3 regions of the Actinosynnema sp. NPDC037264 genome follow, and region 2 is predicted to be linked to each of the others. Evidence: riboswitches for the same ligand, from Rfam matches in the RefSeq annotation. Region 2 holds a riboswitch; each other region holds the start of a gene.
The links. A riboswitch is a leader RNA that binds a small molecule or an ion and turns the genes downstream of it on or off. The one in region 2 is predicted to bind S-adenosylmethionine.

Region 1 (6,034 bases), on a different contig from region 2:
GACCGAGGTGGCCCTGCGGGCGCTGGTCGAGGGCGGGGTCGCGGCGGTCGCGGTGGAACCGCTCGCGGCGCGCATCGGGGCGACCAAGGGCAGCGCCTACTGGCACTTCCCCAACCGGGAAGCCCTGCTCAAGGCCACCCTGGAACGCTGGGAGCGCGAGCACACCGAGGCCGTGATCGAGCTCGTCGAGTCGGTGTCGGAGCCGTCGGAGAGGCTGCGGCTGCTGTTCGCCACCGTGCTGGAGGACGTCGAGCACAGCGCGGTCGAGCTGGCCATGCTCGCGGCCAAGGACGACCCGGCGGTGGCGCCGGTGCTCGGCCGCGTCACGGAGCGCCGCATCGGCTACTTGGAGGAGCTGTTCGTCGGTTTGGGCTTTGCCGCCGACGTCGCGCGCCGGCGGGCCGTGCTCGCCTACTCGGTCTACCTGGGGCAGGCCCAGCTGCTGGCGGCCGGCCCGCACCTGGTGCGGGCGCGGCGGGCGTTGGTGGAGGAGACGTTGACCCTGGTGCTGTGCCGTGGCTGACGCCTTCCGGTTCTCGATCAGGGTCAAGCCGGGCGCGAAGCGCGAGGCCGTCGGCGGCCGGTGGGGTGACGGCGCGCTGGTCGTCGCGGTCGCCGCGCCCGCCGTGGAGGGCAAGGCGAACGAGGCCGTCCGCAAGGCGCTGGCCAAGGCGTTCGGCGTGCGCAGGCAGGACGTCGAGGTGGTCGCGGGCGAGCGCGGCCGGGACAAGGTCGTGCGGGTCGACCCCGCCCCGGCCGGCGCCGCCGAGCTGCTGGCGCGGCTGCTGGACGGCTAGGCCGCCAGCGTCCACAGGGTGTGCGCGATGGCGTCGGTGTGGCGGTCGAGCGCGGTCGCGTTCACGTTCGACGAGGTGTCGCACGAGCGGTGGTAGCAGCGGTCGAACGCGACACCGGCCGAACCGCCCCACTTCTGCGCCTGGGCGGAGGTCTTGATGCCCTCGGCGCCGGTGAACGTGCCGCCGACCGGGATGCCCGCCCGCGCGAACGCGGCGTGGTCGGACCGCCCGCCCACGCTGGTCAGCTCGGTCGGCACGCCGATCGAGCCGAAGTAGCCCTGGAGCGTCTGCTGGAGCTGCAGGGAGCCCGACGGCTGGCCGGACGCGCTGTAGACGAAGTAGCCCGGGTTCGGCGAGCCGATCATGTCGAAGTTGAGGTAGGCGTCGATCCGGGAGCGGTCCGTTGTGGACAGCGAGTTCACGTAGTACGTCGAGCCGACCAGGCCCAGCTCCTCCGCGCCCCACCAGGCGAAGCGCAGGTGCTTGGTCGGCTGGAAGCCGGTGGACCGCACGGCCAGCGCGACCTCCAGCAGCCCGGCCGAGCCGGTGCCGTTGTCGTTGATGCCCGGGCCCGCCGACACGCTGTCGAGGTGGCCGCCGAGCATGACCACGTTGTTCAGGTCGCCGCCCGGCCAGTCGGCGATCAGGTTGTAGCCGGTGGCGCCGTTGCTGGTGAACGACTGCACCCTGGTGGTGAACCCGGCGGCGTCCAACTTGGACTTCACCCAGTTCACCGAGGCCAGGTAGCCCGGACGGCCGTGCGCCCGGTTGCCGCCGTTCGAGGTGGCGATGCTCTGGAGCTGGGCCAGGTCGGCCTGCACGGCGGAGACCGGGATGTTCGGCCCGGCCAGGGCGGAGGGCGGCGCGGCGGTGGCCGGGCCGGTGCCCGAGCCGAGGAGCGCGCCGGTGGTGACCAGCGCGATGGAGATCGTTCGCAGCTTCACGGTGACTCCAGCAGGGAGGTGCGGGGACGTGGAGGTGACCGGGGGCGGCGGACCCTGTCGTCAACATGCACGGTTTCGCATGGTTCCCGCTAGCGACGTTCGGCTGGTGACGCTGCGTGCGGTGCCGGATTCGTCCATTTCGGTATCACCGGGGAGAATGACCCCGTCGGGTGACGCAGCGGCGGCGTGGAGGTCGAGTGGGCGATGTGACGGGCTACTTGGGCATAGCCGCCGCGGTCCTGCTGCTCTCGGTCATCGCGGTCAGGGTGTCGATCCGGCTCGGTCTGCCGTCCCTCCTGCTCTACCTCGGCATCGGGGTGCTGCTCGGCGAAGCCGTGGTGGGCATCCAGTTCGAGGACGCCGACCTGACCCGCTCGCTCGGCACGGTGGCGCTCGTGCTGATCCTCACCGAGGGTGGTCTCACCACCCGGTGGAGCGCGGTGAAGCCCGCGCTCGGCCTCGGCATCGCGCTGTCGACGGTCGCCGTCGGCGTGAGCATCGCGGTCACCGGGTTCGCGCTGCACTTCCTGCTGGACATGGACTGGCGCACGGCGCTGCTGTGGGGCGCCGTGCTGTCGTCCACCGACGCGGCGGCCGTGTTCAGCGTGTTGCGCGGGGTGGGCGTCGGCAAGCGGCTCATCGGCTCGCTGGAACTGGAGTCCGGCATCAACGACGCGCCGGTCTACATCGCCGTCGTGCTGCTCGCCGCGCCGGACCCGATCACGTGGACCGCGCCGCTGCTGATGGGCTACGAGCTGATCGCGGGCGGGGTGATCGGGATCGTGCTCGGCTGGCTCGGCGGCGTCGGCCTGCGCCGGGCCGCGCTGCCCGCCACCGGCCTGTACCCGCTGGCCACGGTCGCGGTGTGCCTGCTCGCCTACACCGTCGGCGACCTCGCGCACGCGTCCGGCTTCCTGGCCGTCTACATCGCCGCCCTCGTGCTCGGCAACGCCCGCCTGCCGCACCGGGCGGACACCCTGTCGTTCGCCGAAGGGCTGGGCTGGATCGCGCAGATCGGCCTGTTCGTGCTGCTCGGCCTGTACGCGTCGCCGGGACGGCTGCTCGACGCGCTGGTGCCCGCGCTGGTGGCGGGCGCGGTGCTGGTGCTGCTGGCCCGGCCGCTGTCGGTGGCGTTCGCGGCGCTGCCGTTCCGGGTGCCGTGGCGGGAGCAGGTGTTCATCTCGTGGTCCGGGCTGCGCGGGGCCGTGCCGATCGTGTTCGCCCTGATCCCGCTGATCCAGGGCGTGCGCGGGGCGCAGCAGCTGGTGGACGCGGTGTTCGTGCTGGTCGTGGTGCTGACCGTGGTGCAGGGCACGAGCCTGCCGTGGCTGGCCAAGTGGCTGGGGCTGGTCAAGTCCGGCGAGGCGCACGAGGTGCAGGTCGACTCGTCGGCGCTGGACGACCTGGGCGCGGAGCTGCTCCAGGTCCGCATCCAGCCCGGCTCCAAGCTGCACGGCGTGTACCTGTCCGAGCTGCGGCTGCCGCCGGGCTCGTCGGTGAGCCTCGTGGTGCGGGACGCGAACGGCTTCACGCCGCAGCCGACGACCCGCTTGCAGGAGCACGACCAGCTGCTGGTGGTGTGCACCGAGGCCATGCGCACGGCGACCGAGCGCCGCATCCGCGCCGTGGACCGGGCGGGTCGGTTCGCGCGCTGGAAGGGCGACGTCGGTCTGCCGTGACGTGCCCGGGACGGCTCGTGACGTCCCGCGCCGGCCCGTCGTGACGCCCCAGGATCGCGACGCCGGCCCCGCCGTGGCGCTCCCAGGATGTGAACGCCCCTCGACGGGGACGCGCGGGCTGGGTTAGCTTCGGGGCGAAGGTCATGAGTGCCAGCGCTAAGCCCAGGCTTGCTGGCCGGCAACCCTCCTACCGCGGTGGGGTGCCCCTGGTGAGGACCTGGCCTGGCGCGCAGGGCGCCCGGCAAGCGCGGGCTCCCTCTCCGGTGGGGTGTCCCCGGACCCCCGGAGGGCGTCATGACGATCGCAGTTCCCCTCACCACCACCGTCGCGGCTCTGCCCCGTGTGGTCGGCGCGTCGCTGCGCGTGCCGCTGGTCACCGGTGAGCGCGTCGAGTACGCCAACCTCGACCACGCGGCCAGCGCGCCGTGCCTGGAGCAGGTCCGCGACGCCGTGGACGAGGTGCTGCCCTGGTACGCCAGCGTGCACCGGGGCGCGGGCTTCGCCTCGCAGGTCAGCACCAAGGTCTACGAGCAGGCCCGCTCGTCGGTCCGGCGGTTCCTCAACGCCCGCGACAGTGACGCCGTGGTGTTCGCCCGCAACACCACCGACGCGCTGAACCTGCTGGCCAGGAGCCTGCCGAAGCACACCGCCGTGATCCTCTTCGACACCGAGCACCACGCCGCGCTGCTGCCGTGGCGCGGCCCGAACGTGCGTCGCCTGCGCACGCCGGCCTCGCCCGCGCAGGCCGTGCTGGAGCTGGACCGGGCGCTGCGCGCGGCGCCGGTCGGCCCGCGGCTGGTCGTGGTGACCGGCGCGTCCAACGTGACCGGCGAGATCTGGCCGGTGGCCGAGCTGGCCCGGGTGGCCCGCCGGCACGGCGCCCGGATCGCCCTGGACGCCGCCCAGCTCGCGCCGCACCGGCCGGTGGACGTGCGTGCGCTGGACGTCGACTACACCGTGCTCTCGGGGCACAAGATCTACGCCCCGTTCGGCGCGGGCGTGCTGGTCGGCCGGTCCGACTGGTTGCAGGCCGCCGAGCCGTACCTGGTGGGCGGTGGTGCGACGGCCCGCGTCACCGACCACGGCGACCGGCTGGGCGTGGCCTGGTCGGCGGTGCCCGAGCGGCACGAGGCGGGCACGCCGAACGTGGTGGGCGTGCACGCGCTGGCCGTGGCGTGCGACGTGCTGGGCAGGCACTGGGAGCAGACCACCGAGCACGAGCGCGTGCTGCTGGCGCGGCTGCGCGAGGGCCTGAAGACCGTGCCCGGCGTGCACGAGCTGACGCTGTTCGGCTCGGACCAGGACCGGGTGGGTGTGGTGAGCTTCACCGTCGGTGGCCAGGACGCCGGTTACCTGGCCGCCGCGCTGTCCGCCGAACATGGCATCGGCGTGCGTGACGGCGCGTTCTGCGCGCACGTGGCCGTGCACCGGCTCGCCCACGGCGAACGCGCGCTGCGCGCGTCGATCGGGCTGGGCACCACCGAGGAGCACGTGGACCGGTTCGTGGCCGCGTTGCGCGCGCTCGTGGTCGAGGGCTCGCGGTGGGAGTACGAGGTCCGGGAGGGTCGTTGGGCGCCGCTGGACGACCAGCGCGCGCTCCCGCCGTTCCTGCGCTGACTCCGATGCTGGACAATGGCCCGGTGAGCACCGATCCCAACACCGAGCCGGACACGCCGGACCAGCCGGACGCACCGCTGCCGAAGCGACGGGTCCTGCTGCTGGCCGTCATCGCGCCGCTGGTGTTGGCGCTCGACCTGGTCAGCAAGATCATCGCGGTGGACAAGCTGGAGGGGCGCGAGCCGATCGAGCTGTTCGGCGGCCTGCTCTACCTGCCGCTGATCCGCAACACCGGCGCCGCGTTCGGCCTGGCCGAGGGCTGGACGGTGATCCTCGCCCTGATCGCCTCCGGCGTGGTCGTGTTCATCCTGTGGATCGCGCGCCGGCTGCGGTCGGTCGGCTGGGCCATCGGCCTCGGCCTGGTCCTGGGCGGCGCGATGGGCAACCTGGTCGACCGGATCTTCCGCGGCCCCGGCCCGCTGCGCGGCGGCGTGGTCGACTTCATCTCGGTGCTCGACCCGTGGGGCAACTTCTTCCCCGTGTTCAACCTGGCGGACTCCGCCATCTGCGTGGGCGGCGGCGTGATCGTGCTGATGGCGTTGCTCCAGCGCGACTACGACGGCACCCGCGTGGAGAAGAAGTCCAGCGAGAAGAAGGCGGGCGCATGAGCGAGCTTGCGAGCGAGTCATTCAACGCAGCCGGCCCCGCTCTTGCCACGCCGAGCGTCAGCGAGGTGTGCGCATGAGCGGCGACTACCGGTCCCTTCCGGTGCCGGACGGCTTGGACGGGATGAGGGTCGACGCCGGTCTGGCCAAGCTTCTCGGCCTGTCGCGGACCGTGGTGGCGGCGTTGACCGAATCGGGTGACGTCGTGCTCGACGGGCAGCCCGCCGGCAAGTCGGACCGCCTGGTCGCGGGCTCCGTGCTGGAGATCACCCTCCCCGAGCCGGAACGCCCGGTGCAGGTGCAGGCCGTGCCCGTGGAGGGCCTGGTGGTCCTGCACGAGGACGACGACGTGATCGTGGTCGACAAGCCGGTCGGCGTGGCCGTGCACCCCA
Region 2 (6,034 bases):
CGGGACCGGGCTCACGCCGACCTTGAGCGGCGCGTTCGGGTCGGACGCGGCGCCGGTGTCGCCACTACCGCAGCCCACCGCGGTCAGCAGCACGGCCAGCAGGGCAGCACGAATACGCATTTCATTCCTTAGGTGAGGAGAAAAACGATCAGACGGACGCGGTGCGGCGGCGGTCGACGCCGCGGGCCACGCGGTTGGTGGTGAACTGGATCGCGGTGGCGATGACCGCCAGCACGACGACCGTGCTCCACAGGTAGCGGTCGTTGAACCGCTGGTAGCCCATGCGCACGGCGAGGTCGCCGAGCCCTCCGCCGCCGACCACGCCGGCCATCGCCGAGTAGCCCAGCAGCGCGATCGCGGTCACGCCGATGGCGTTGACCAGCGCGGGCAACGACTCGCGGAGCAGCACGCTGCGCACGATCCGCACCGTGGACGACCCGGTGGTGACGGCGGCCTCGACCACCGACACGTGCACCTCGGCCAGCACGTTCTGCACCAGCCTGCCGACGAACGGGATCGCGCCCACGGCGAGCGGCACGATGGCCGCCGTCGGTCCGATGGTGCTGCCGAGCAGCAGCCTGGTCAGCGAGGTGAGCACCACCAGCAGGACCAGGAACGGCATGGAGCGGCCCAGGTCCACGACGAACCCGAGCACCTTGTGCAGCACCGGCCGGGGCCTCAGCCCACCGGGTGCGGTGAGCTGAAGCCAGATGCCGACAGGTGCTCCGAGCAGAACGGCGATCAGGGTGGAGACGACCACCATGTACAACGTCTCGCCGGTGGCGACCAGCAGGTCGTCGAACACGATGGACCAGGGTGTTGCGGACCTCACGCAGCTACTCCCTGAGGACCCGACAGGGTCCGGCGCACCGAGCCGCCCGCTTCCGAGATCCACTCCAGCGCCGAGTCGGCGCGCTCGCCCTTCAGGCCGACCCGGAACCGGGCCACCGGGGTCTCGCCGAGCCTGGTCAGGCCGCCGCCGAGCAGGTTGAGCTCCACGCCGAACCGGCCGGTGGCCTCGGGCAGCAGCGCGCCCACGGCGGCGAAGCCGATCAGCACGACGTCCGCGACCCGGTCGAACGCGGACTCCGCCGCCGGGTTCTGGTCCACGGCGGGCAGCAGCGACGCGGCCGTGCGGCTCGCGGCGTCCGACACCAGGTCGAGCACCTTGCCGTGCTCCACCACGCGGCCGTCCTCCAGCACCGCGACGGCGTCGCAGATCTTCCGGACCACGCCCATGTCGTGCGTGACCACGAGGACCGTCACGCCGAGCTCGGCGCGCGCCCGGTCCAGCACGGCGAGCACCGAGCCGGTGGTCTCGGGGTCCAGCGCGGACGTCGGCTCGTCGGCCAGCAGCACGGACGGCGACGCGGCGAGCGCCCGCGCGACCGCGATCCGCTGGCGCTGGCCGCCGGAGAGCTGGTCGGGGTAGGAGCCCGCCTTGTCGGTCAGCCCCACCAGGTCCAGCAGCTCGGCGACGCGGGTGCGGCGCTGCGGCCCGGCCACGCCCGCGGCTTCCAGCGGCAGCGCGACGTTGCCCGCGGCGGTGCGCTGGCGCAGCAGGGAATCCCCTTGCGGCACCACGCCGATCTGCCGGCGGGCGGCGCGCAGCGCGGTGCCGTCGAGCGAGACGAGGTCGGTGCCGTCGACGCGGATCGCGCCGCTGTCGGGCCGCTCCAGGAGCGCGACGCACCGGGCCAGGGTGGACTTGCCCGCCCCGCTGGGGCCGACGACGCCGAGCACGGTGCCCGCGGCGACGTCCAGGTTCACGCCGTCCAGCGCGCGAACCTGCCCGGTACTCCCGGGGAAGGTCTTGGTGAGGTTCTCGACAGTGATCACGTTTTCGCTCCACGACGGCATGCGGCAGCGCACGCCCGGGGCGTGCGTGACCGACGGCTCAGCTCGGAAAGGTGTCCTGGGTGAAGGACGCGGGGATTCGAGGCGCCTGCGGCTGCTCAGCGGCTGCGACAGGCGGACGACGTGCGGCGACCGTGGTCGACCACCCGCCGGCGGGTGAGCATTCGCATCCTGGGCACGTGATTCCTCCATCGTTCCTGGCGGAAGCACCTGCCCCCGTGGAGGGGTGGTTGCTGCGGCGTCGTGGAGCCAGGTCTCTCGGCCGCTCGGGATGGCACCACGAGTAGACCCGACCGGGCCCGGCTGACGCAAGTCCGAACCAGGATCGTCCGGCAAATCACACTTTCGGCCGAAAGATCAACGACTAGCGGGCGGACGCGGCCTCGGCTATCCGGATGAAGTCGCCGACGGCCAGTTGTTCGCCGCGCGCCGAGGGGTCCACGCCCGCCTCGACGAGCAGCCGGTGCGCCTCGGCGGCCGAGCCTGCCCAGCCCGACAGCGCGCCGCGCAGCATCTTGCGGCGTTGCGCGAAGGCCGCGTCCACCAAGGCGAACAGCCGCTTCTGGTCCACAGTGGACAGCTGCTCGTGCCGGTCGAACGCGACCAGCGCCGAGTCCACGTTCGGCACGGGCCAGAACACCGAGCGCGGCACGGGACCGGCCCGGCGGGCGTCCGCGTACCAGGCGAGCTTCACGCTGGGCACGCCGTAGACCTTGCTGCCGGGACCGGCGGCCATCCGGTCGGCCACCTCCGACTGCACCATCACCAGGCCCGTGCGCAACGACGGCAGCACGGCCAGCAGGTGCAGCACCACGGGCACGGCCACGTTGTACGGCAGGTTCGCCACCAGGGCGGTCGGCGCGACCGGGAGCTGCTCCGGGGTGACGCGCATCGCGTCGGCGTGCACGACGGACAGCCGGTCGGCCAGCTCAGCGGCCCGCTCCGCCACCGTGACCGGCAGGCGGTCGGCCAGCACGCCGTCGATCTCCACGGCCACCAGCGCGCGACAGGAGGGCAGCAACGCCAACGTGAGCGAGCCCAGGCCGGGCCCGACCTCGAGCACCACGTCGTCCGGGCGCAGGTCGGCCGCCGCCACGATGCGCCGCACCGTGTTCGGGTCGTGCACGAAGTTCTGCCCCAGCTTCTTCGTGGGGCGGATGTCCAGTTCGGCGGCCAGCCGACGCACGTCGGCCGGCCCGAGGAGGTGGCTCCCCGAACCGGCCGACGTCGAGTCCTGTGTCACCGGCACATTGTTACGGCAAGCCGAGCTTCTGCTGGCAGTGGGGCCACGCCGAGTAGCCGCCGCGCGCGTCGCGGAGCTTGGTGGCGATGGCGATCTGCTGCTCGCGGGTCGCCTGGTGCGGGTACGCGGCGTACTGGCTGCCGCCGTAGGCGTCCCAGGTGCCCTTGTTGAACTGCAGGCCGCCGTAGTAGCCGTTGCCGGTGTTGATGGCCCAGTTGCCGGTCGCCTCGCACTGCGCCAGCGCGTCCCACACCGCACCGTCGGGCGGGAGCTTGGTGCCGACCTTGACCTTCTTCGGCTTCGGCTCCTTGGTGACCTTCGCGCCCAGCTTCTCCCGGCCGACCTCCTGGCCGTTCTTGACCGTGACGCGGTAGGTGACGATCTGCTCGCCGGCCTCGCCCGGGTCCAGGACCTCTTTCTGGCCCTTCATCATCGTGTCGTCCTTGACCTCCTCGACGGGCGGCTGGATGGCCTCCGTCGCGTTGATCACCGACACGCCGGTGCGCGTGATGTGGACCTCGGCGCCGTTGGTGACGCGCAGGTCGACCGCCGTCTCGAGCTTGTCCTCGGGGCCGAGCGAGAGGTTCTCGTTCTTCAGCAGCTCGTCGACGGTCACGGCCGTCGTCTGAATCTGCCGGGGCGCGTTGCCGCCGTCGTAGAGCGTGATGGTCTTGAGGCTCTTGACCTCGAGCGACAGGCCGTCGAGCGGGACGTCCATGTTGCGGTCGTGGGAGAGCCAGGCGCCCTCGTCGTTCACCTGCAACTGGTCCAGCGCCTCGTCCACGGTGACCGAGCGGACCCAGCCCTCGCGCTGCTCGCCGTCGACCGTCATCTTCACCAGGCGGCCGCGGTCCAGCGAGATCTTCCCGCCGTCGCTCACCTTGGCCTGGGGTGACGGGCTCAGCGCGTCGTGCTCGCCGATCGCGATGCCCTCGTCGGCGAGGATCTCGCCGACGGTCGACTCGTACGTGCGGACGGTGGTGGCCTCGCCGTCGACGTCGACCGTGACGGACTTGTCCATCGCGATCGCGGTGGCGCCGCCGCCGGAGATGGTGACCAGCACGGTGAGGACCGCGGCCTTCAGGAAGCGCCGCTTCCACTTCCCCGCGGCTTCGACCAGTGCGGCGGGCGGGGCGCTCGGCCGCTCGGCGGCCAGGCTGCCCGCGACCCGGTCCTGGGAGACCTCGTCGGGGATGATGATCGGTGGCAGGAGCGTGGTCTCGGCGTTGATCAGCCGGATCAGCTCGTCGACGTCGACGTTCGCGCTCTCCAGCAGCGCGTCGGCGTCCGGTCCCAGCACTTCCAGCACGTCGTCCGGGGTGATGGTGAACACCGCGGTGTCCCATTCGGACGGCGGCCCGGGTCTGTCCAGGACGTCGACACCGGTCGCGGGTGTCGACTGCACGGGCGTAAACCAGTCGGTGTCCTCGTTGAACGAGTTCACGGGTTGCCATACCTCCTGAAGGCGCGAAGTCCGGCGACGCGCACGGTCGATGTCGGTGGTCAGCTGGTGATCTCCGGCAACTCCCGTGCGTTCTCGGCTTCTCGCTTCTGGTGTCAACGTGACCCGCCCCGACTGCGGGTGCGCCCCGAATCACGACTCGGGGCACGGTCACGGGACCGTAACGGGTTCACGGGGGTTGTGCCAACACCCCGACAACCCTTGTGAGTTCAGTCACTCCGTTAGGGGAGCAAGTCTGTCCGCCATTCGTCGTAAGGAGGACTACGACCTCACCGCGTCACGAAGACCGAAGACGCGTTCGGCGTTTCGGGTGATCTTCGTGGCCAACTCACCCAGGTCGGTCTCACGCAGCGTCGCCATGTCCCGGAGCGTGTAGTTCGCGCAATACGGCTCGTTCGGGCGACCTCGGTACGGGTGGGGCGTGAGGAACGGCGCGTCCGTCTCGACGAGCACGTGGTCCTCCGGCACCCACAGTGCGGCTTCCCGCAGGGCGTGGGCGTTGCGGAACGTCGTGGTGCCCGCGAACGAGAGCACGAACCCGCGCTCCACGCACGCGCGCGCGAAGGAGAGGTCACCGGAGAAGCAGTGGAAGACCACGGTGGCCGGCGCGCCCTCGGCGTCGAGCACCTCGAGGATGTCGTCGTGCGCGTCCCGGTCGTGGATCATCAGCGGCTTGCCGACCCGCTTGGCCAGGTCGATGTGCCAGCGGAAGGCCTCGTGCTGCGCGGCTTTCGGCGCGTAGTCCCAGTAGTAGTCCAGCCCGGTCTCGCCGATCGCGACGACCCTGGGCCGGGCGGCGAGCCGTTCCAGCTCCGCCTGCTCGACCTCGCCGAACGTCGACGTGCGCGTGGGGTGCAGGGCGACCGCGGCGAACACCCGGTCGTCCCACGTGGCGGCTTCGGCGGCCCAGCGGGCGGCGTCGAGGTCGTCGGCCACCGTGATCACGCGGTCCACGCCCGCCCGGACGGCCCGGTCGAGCACCTCGCGCACCTGCTCGGGCGTCTTCGCCCCGCACGCGTCGAGGTGGGTGTGGGCGTCGACCACCGGCGCCGGAAGGGCTTCCGGGACCGGTGGCCGTTCGCCTCGGCGTTTCGTCACTTCGCGATCGGGGCCCACTCGGGGCCGGTCTCACCCAGTTCGGGGTCGAGCTTCGCGAACAGCGGCGCGGGCTTGGCCAGCGGCCTGCCCACCTCGATGGGGGTGGACGCCCACGTCGCCCGCTCGCCCGCGTAGTCGCCGGTCAGCACCGGGTACTCGCGGTCGGGCACGTCCAGGTCGGGCACGTCGGTCAGCTCGGGCTGGGCCGCCCACACGCCCGTGCCGCCCAGCGCCTCGTGCACCTTCTGCGCCGAGTGCGGCAGGAACGGCGTCAGCAGGGTGTTGGCGTCCTGCACGACCTGCAACGCGGTGTGCAGCACGGTGTCGCGGCGCTCCGGGTCGTCCTTGAGCTTCCACGGCTCCTGGTCGGACAG
Region 3 (6,034 bases), on a different contig from region 2:
CGGGCGCCGGTCGACCGGCGCGTCGACGACCTCCTCAAGCGCATGACGCTCGAGGAGAAGGTCGGCCAGATGACCCAGATCCGGCTGGGCAAGCTGCGCGGCAACTGCGAGTGGAACCCCGGTCCGCTGCGCGAGGACTGCATGAAGGCGGTGCTGGAGGACGCGAAGGTCGGCTCGATCCTCTCCGGCGGCGGCGACGCGCCCAACCCGAACACGCCCCGCGCGTGGGCGGAGATGACCAACGCCATCCAGAAGTACTCGCTGGACCACAGCAGGCTGCGGATCCCGCTGATCTACGGCGCGGACGGCGTGCACGGCCACTCGAACGTGCTCAGCGCCACGATGTTCCCGCACCAGATCGGCCTCGGCGCGACGTGGAACCCGGAGCTGCAGGAGCAGCTCGGCAAGTCCACCGGTCGGGCGATGCGGGCCACCGGCGTGTTCTGGAACTTCGCGCCGGTGTCCGACATCGCGCGTGACACCCGCTGGGGGCGGTACTACGAGACCTACAGCGAGGACCCGGTGCTGGCCGGCGCGCTGGCCGCGGCGAACGTGCGCGGGCAGCAGGCCGACCCGACCGACGGCACGGCGAAGCTGACCGCGACCGCCAAGCACTTCGCGGGCTACTCGGAGCCGTTCAACGGCCACGACCGCGCGCCCGCCCAGCTGCCGATCCGGTACCTCCAGGACACCGTGCTGCCCGCGTTCCAGCCGCAGTTCGACGCGGGCGTCGGCACCGTGATGATCAACTCCGGTGCGGTGAACGGCGTGCCCGCGCACGCGTCGAAGTACCTGCTGACCACGCAGTTGCGCGACCGGATGGGGTTCCGGGGCGTGGCGATCACCGACTGGGAGGACATCCGGTTCCTGGTGGACCGCTACCACGTGGCGGCGGACTACGAGGAGGCCATCGCGATGGCCGTGAACGCGGGCGTCGACATGGCGATGGAGCCGTCGGACGCGGCCGGGTTCACCGCCGGGCTGCTGGCGGGCGTGCGGAGCGGTGCGATCCCCGGCAAGCGGATCGACCAGGCCGTGCGGCGGATCCTGAAGCTCAAGTTCGAGCTGGGGCTGTTCGAGAAGCCGTTCGTCGACGTGGAGAAGGCCGACGCGATCGTGAACGGCGCGGACCGGGCGCTGGCCCGCCAGGCGGCGGCGGAGAGCGCGGTGCTGCTGCGCAACGACGGCGTGCTGCCCCTGTCGACCGGCGTGGGCAAGCTCGTGGTGACCGGTGACGCGGCCGACTCCGCGGCCAGGCAGCTCGGCGGCTGGTCGGTCGGCTGGCAGGGCGTGCCGGACTCGTCGCCGATGCCGCCCACGGTGACCGTGCTGCAGGGCATCAAGGCCGCCGTGCCGTCGGCGAACGTGGTCGGCGCGGCCACGCAGGCCGACGCGGTGGCGCAGGCGGGTGACGCCGACGCGGTGGTCGTCGTGCTCGGTGAGGACCCGGGCGCGGAGGGTGAGGCGGACACCGAGGAGCCCGCGCTGACCGCTGCGCAGCAGGGCCTGGTGGACGCGGTGCGGGCGACCGGCAAGCCGGTGGTCGTCGTGCTGCTGACCGGCCGGCCGCAGGTGCTCGGCACGGTGGCCGACGCCCCGGCGCTGGTCGCGGGCTGGCTGCCCGGGTCCGAGGGCGGCGGCGCGATCGCCGACGTGCTGTTCGGCGCGGTGAACCCCAGCGGCAGGCTGCCGGTGTCCTGGCCGAAGTCGGTCGGCGACCAGCCGTTCTCCTACGACCAGGTGCGCGGCGCGAACACCGCGCCCAGCTCCGGGTACGACCCGGCGTTCGCGTTCGGGCACGGCCTGTCGTACACGACGTTCACCACGTCCGCGCCGACGCTGAAGTCGACGGAGGTGCGGCGGGACGGCCAGGTGAAGGTGTCGGTGACCGTGGCCAACACCGGTGGACGTGACGGCACGCTCGTCGTGCCCGTGTACGTGCACCAGCCGGTGAGCAAGGTGCTCACGCCGCCGCAGCGCCTGGTCGGCTTCACGCGGGTGGCGTTGAAGGCCGGTGAGCAGCGGGCGGTCGAGGTGACGTTCGACGTGCAGCGGCTCGCGGTGACGGCGGGCGACATGGACGCGTCGGGCAAGCCCGAGGTCGCCAGGGGCGGCTACGAGGTCGTGGTCGGCGACGGGAGGGCTCGATTCACGGTGCGGTGAGCTGCCCTGATAACCTTCTCGGTCGTACCCGCGCGGCATTCCGCTGTGGAGGAAGACCGCCCCTTCGCGGGGGCGGAGCCGGTGACAAGCGCGGTGCGACTCCGAGACCGAGGAAAAGGTGGCTTTCGCGTGGCGAACATCAAGTCCCAGATGAAGCGGATCAAGACGAACGAGAAGGCGCGCCTGCGCAACAAGGCCGTCAAGTCGTCCCTCAAGACCGCCATCCGCAAGTTCCGTGAGGCCGCCGAGGCCGGTGACAAGGAGAAGGCCGTCGCGCTGGCGCAGGACGCGTCCCGCAAGCTCGACAAGGCCGTCTCCAAGGGCGTGATCCACGCCAACCAGGCCGCCAACAAGAAGTCGGCGCTGGCGCGGCGCGCCAACCAGATCTGATCTGGTCTTCACGCCAAAGCGCCGCCCACCCCCGCGCGGGGTGGGCGGCGCTTTCGTGTGCGGCCGACCACTGACCACCGCCCCAGCTGCCACCGCCCCGACCAGCACCGACCCTCGCCCAGCCAGCCACCAGGCCACCGGCCGCTCAGCCGCTGACTTCCCGGCCCTCAGCCAGTACCGCCCACCCCGCCGCGAACCACTTGGCCGCCAGCCGTCAGCCACCTGGCCGCCAGGGTCCAGCGCCGGCCACCAGCCACCCAGCCGCCCGATCCCCCAGCCTCCGGATCCCCAGCCTCCGGATCCCCGACCGCCCGACCGTGCGATCCCCTAGGCCTCCGTCAGCGGCGGCCGTGGGCGGCGACGATCTTCAGCACGGCGCGTTCCAGGGCGTAGCCCGAGTCGGCGGCGGCGCCCTTGACGTCGGCGTTCAGGTCCGCGACCACCGTCATCGCGGCTGCCAGCCCTCGGTCTTCCCAGCCACGCGACTGGCCTTGGGCCTTCTTCACCTTCCACGGCGGCATGCCGAGTTCGCCCGCCAGCTTGAACGGGTCGCCCCGGCCCACCGCGGACACCCGCGCGATCGTGCGCACCGCGTCGGCCAGGGCATCGGCGACCAAGACGTGCGGCACGCCGAGCTGGATCGCCCACCGCAACGCCTCCAGCGCACCGGCCCGATCACCCATCACGGCCTTCTCCGCGACCGCGAACCCGGTCACCTCGGCCCGCCCGCGGTGGTAGCGGCGGACCGCCTCGGCGTCCACCTTGCCGCCCGTGTCGGCGACGAGCTGCGACGCCGCCGCCGCCAACTCGCGCAGGTCCGACCCCACCGCCTCGATCAGCGCCGCCACGGCCTCCGGGTCGGCCTTGCCGCCGCCCGCCGCGCGGATCTCGTTGCGCACGAACGCTTCCCGGTCCGCCGCCTTGGTGATCTTGGGGCACTCGGTCACCCGGGCGCCTGCCTTGCGCAGCGCCGCGGGCAGGTCCTTGGCCGCCTTGCTGCGCCCGCCGCCACTGTGGACGACCACCACCGTCACCCCGTCCGCCGGGGCCTTGGCGTAGCCGATGACCGCGTCGGCGATCTCCTTGCCGCACTCCTGCGCGGCCTCCAGCGCGACCACCCGTCCCTCGGCGAACAGCGACGGGCTCACCAGTTCCGCCAGCTCAGGCGGGGTGAGATCGGTCACGCGGACGCGGGTCAGGTCGGCCTGCGGATCGGCTTTCCGCGCCGCGGCCAGCGCACCGCGCACCGCGCGCTCGACCAGCAACTCCTCCTCGCCGAGGATCAGGTGCACGGCGTCGGGCATGTCAGCGGGCGCACTCACGGGCGCGATCCTCCCACGGGTGGCAGACGTCCGGATGGTGGACGTCGCTGGCTGAGGGTCGGGATCGTGACGTAAGTTGAAGCCCACAACTGAATACCGCTCATCCAGAGGGGCAGAGGGATCGGCCCGAAGAAGCCCCGGCAACCCGTCGCACAGCGTCCGCTGGCGACCACGGTGCCAATTCCGACCCGCGGTGCGCGGGAAAGATGAGGAGATACCTCGCGATGACTGCTGTCAGTGTGCCCTCGGCCACCACCTCCTTCGACCTCGGTCCTGCCCGCGCGCTGTCGTGTCGCGAATGCGGCCACGAGACGCCGCTCGCCGCCGAATACGCCTGTCTGGAGTGTTTCGGGCCGCTGGAAGTGGCCTACGACTTCGGTCGGATCCGTCGCGAGGACATCGAGGCGGGCCCCCGGTCGATCTGGCGCTACCGCGGCCTGCTCCCCGTGCCGACCACCGTCGAGTCGCACCCCAACACCAACCCCGGCGGCACCCGCCTGATCGAGGCCGACCGCCTCGCCAAGGCCCTCGGCGTGCGCAAGGTGTGGGTGAAGGACGACACCGGCAACCCGACCCACTCGTTCAAGGACCGCGTGGTCGGCGTCGCCCTCGCCGCCGCCCGCGAACTGGGCTTCAAGGTCCTGGCCTGCCCGTCCACCGGCAACCTGGCCAACGCCGTCGCCGCCGCCGCGGCCCGCGCGGGCTGGGAGTCCGTGGTCCTGGTGCCCTCCACGCTGGAGCGGGCGAAGATCCTCATGACCGCCGTCTACGGCGGCAACCTGATCACCGTCGACGGCAACTACGACGACGTGAACCGGCTGGCGCAGGAACTGGCCGCCGAGCACGAGGACTGGGCGTTCGTCAACGTCAACGTCCGCCCCTACTACGCCGAGGGCTCCAAGACGCTCGGGTACGAGGTCGCCGAACAGCTCGGCTGGCGGCTGCCCGACCAGATCGTGGTGCCCATCGCGTCCGGCTCGCAGTTGACGAAGGTCGACAAGTCCTTCCGCGAGCTGGGCGACCTCGACCTGGTCGAGCAGACCCCGTACCGCGTGTTCGGCGCGCAGGCCACCGGCTGCTCCCCCGTCTCGGCCGCCTTCAAGGCGGGCCACGACGTGGTCAGCCCGGTCCGCCCGGACACCATCGCCAGGTCGCTGGCGATCGGCGCCCCCGCCGACGGCCCCTACGTGCTGGACGCCGTCCGCCGCACCAACGGCGCGATCGAGGACGTCACCGACGAGGAGGTCGTCGAGGGCATCCGCCTCCTGGCCCGGACCGAAGGCATCTTCGCCGAGACGGCCGGCGGCGTCACCGTCGCCACCGCGAAGAAGCTCATCGAGACCGGCCAACTGGACCCGGACGGCGAGACCGTGCTCCTGATCACCGGCGACGGCCTCAAGACCCTGGACGCCCTCGGCGACCGCGTCGGCCCCCGCGCCAACGTCCCGCCGTCGGCCGAGGCCGTCCTGAAGGCCCTTCAGGACTGACCCGTATCGCCCGTTCCCGCCTGGGGTCGGACCGCGGTTTCCGGTCCCAGGCGGTACGGCGACGGTCGGTCCGGGCGGTCGGTCCGGGGCGCGGTAGCTACGGCGGCGGTCGGCTCAGTGCCGGGCGGCTTCTCCGCTTCACCGTCGCCTTCCCGTTCGCGGTCGTGGTCACAAGGCGATCCTGGAGGAGCGCAGCCACCCGGTCCGGGGGAAGGCGGTCAGCTCGGGCAGGACGTGCGGGCCGACCGGTTCGGTGACCACGCGCCAGGCGGTGAGCATCTGCGGCCAGGGCCGTGTCGCCTTCTCCTGGTTGTAGCGCTCGGCGTGCCACTCCTCCGGCGGTATGGCGAGGTCGGCGTCGAACAGGCCGTCGGCGATCAGCCGGTAGGCGGTGTCCGCCGAGGGGACCTGCGCCAAGCGGATCACGCCGGTGGCCGTTGCCCTGGCGACGATTCCGCGTTCACCGCTGGGCAGCTCCTCGCACACGTAATACGTGAACGCGGGCCGGAGCTCGTCGCTCGGCCAGGGTTGGGCGGTGTAGCCGGGCTGCCACAGCGCCCACGCCAGCGCCCGGTTGCCGCCTTGCGGCGACCAGCCGGAGTGCAGTCGGATCCAGACGTCGTTCCTCATCGTTCTCCCCTTGTCCGTTGTCGGGTTGGCCGCCGCTCCTGC

Region 1: linked by a shared signal. The riboswitch ahead of ACZ7GX_RS30890 (aminotransferase class V-fold PLP-dependent enzyme) and the one ahead of ACZ7GX_RS35335 (methionine ABC transporter ATP-binding protein) in region 2 are both predicted to bind S-adenosylmethionine.
Region 3: linked by a shared signal. The riboswitch ahead of thrC (threonine synthase) and the one ahead of ACZ7GX_RS35335 (methionine ABC transporter ATP-binding protein) in region 2 are both predicted to bind S-adenosylmethionine.

What each region holds. Positions count from the first base shown of each region.
Region 1 is NZ_JBVJVK010000037.1:28,435-34,468, reverse strand. Features, by position in the region: gene ACZ7GX_RS30910 (TetR/AcrR family transcriptional regulator) at 1-523, shown strand, start outside; gene ACZ7GX_RS30905 (DUF167 domain-containing protein) at 516-797, shown strand; gene ACZ7GX_RS30900 (M28 family metallopeptidase) at 794-1,741, opposite strand; gene ACZ7GX_RS30895 (potassium/proton antiporter) at 1,939-3,420, shown strand; SAM riboswitch class IV at 3,560-3,674, shown strand; gene ACZ7GX_RS30890 (aminotransferase class V-fold PLP-dependent enzyme) at 3,715-5,037, shown strand; gene lspA (signal peptidase II) at 5,061-5,645, shown strand; gene ACZ7GX_RS30880 (RluA family pseudouridine synthase) at 5,719-6,034, shown strand, end outside.
Region 2 is NZ_JBVJVK010000050.1:43,039-49,072, forward strand. Features, by position in the region: gene ACZ7GX_RS35325 (MetQ/NlpA family ABC transporter substrate-binding protein) at 1-120, opposite strand, end outside; gene ACZ7GX_RS35330 (methionine ABC transporter permease) at 149-832, opposite strand; gene ACZ7GX_RS35335 (methionine ABC transporter ATP-binding protein) at 829-1,839, opposite strand; SAM riboswitch class I at 2,043-2,135, opposite strand; gene rsmA (16S rRNA (adenine(1518)-N(6)/adenine(1519)-N(6))-dimethyltransferase RsmA) at 2,222-3,100, opposite strand; gene ACZ7GX_RS35345 (resuscitation-promoting factor) at 3,111-4,544, opposite strand; gene ACZ7GX_RS35350 (TatD family hydrolase) at 4,824-5,660, opposite strand; gene metG (methionine--tRNA ligase) at 5,657-6,034, opposite strand, start outside.
Region 3 is NZ_JBVJVK010000015.1:130,649-136,682, reverse strand. Features, by position in the region: gene ACZ7GX_RS19185 (glycoside hydrolase family 3 N-terminal domain-containing protein) at 1-2,163, shown strand, start outside; gene rpsT (30S ribosomal protein S20) at 2,293-2,553, shown strand; gene holA (DNA polymerase III subunit delta) at 2,892-3,875, opposite strand; SAM riboswitch class I at 3,973-4,088, shown strand; gene thrC (threonine synthase) at 4,100-5,362, shown strand; gene ACZ7GX_RS19165 (hypothetical protein) at 5,531-5,788, opposite strand; partial or broken gene ACZ7GX_RS19160 (ComEC/Rec2 family competence protein) at 5,823-6,034, opposite strand, start outside.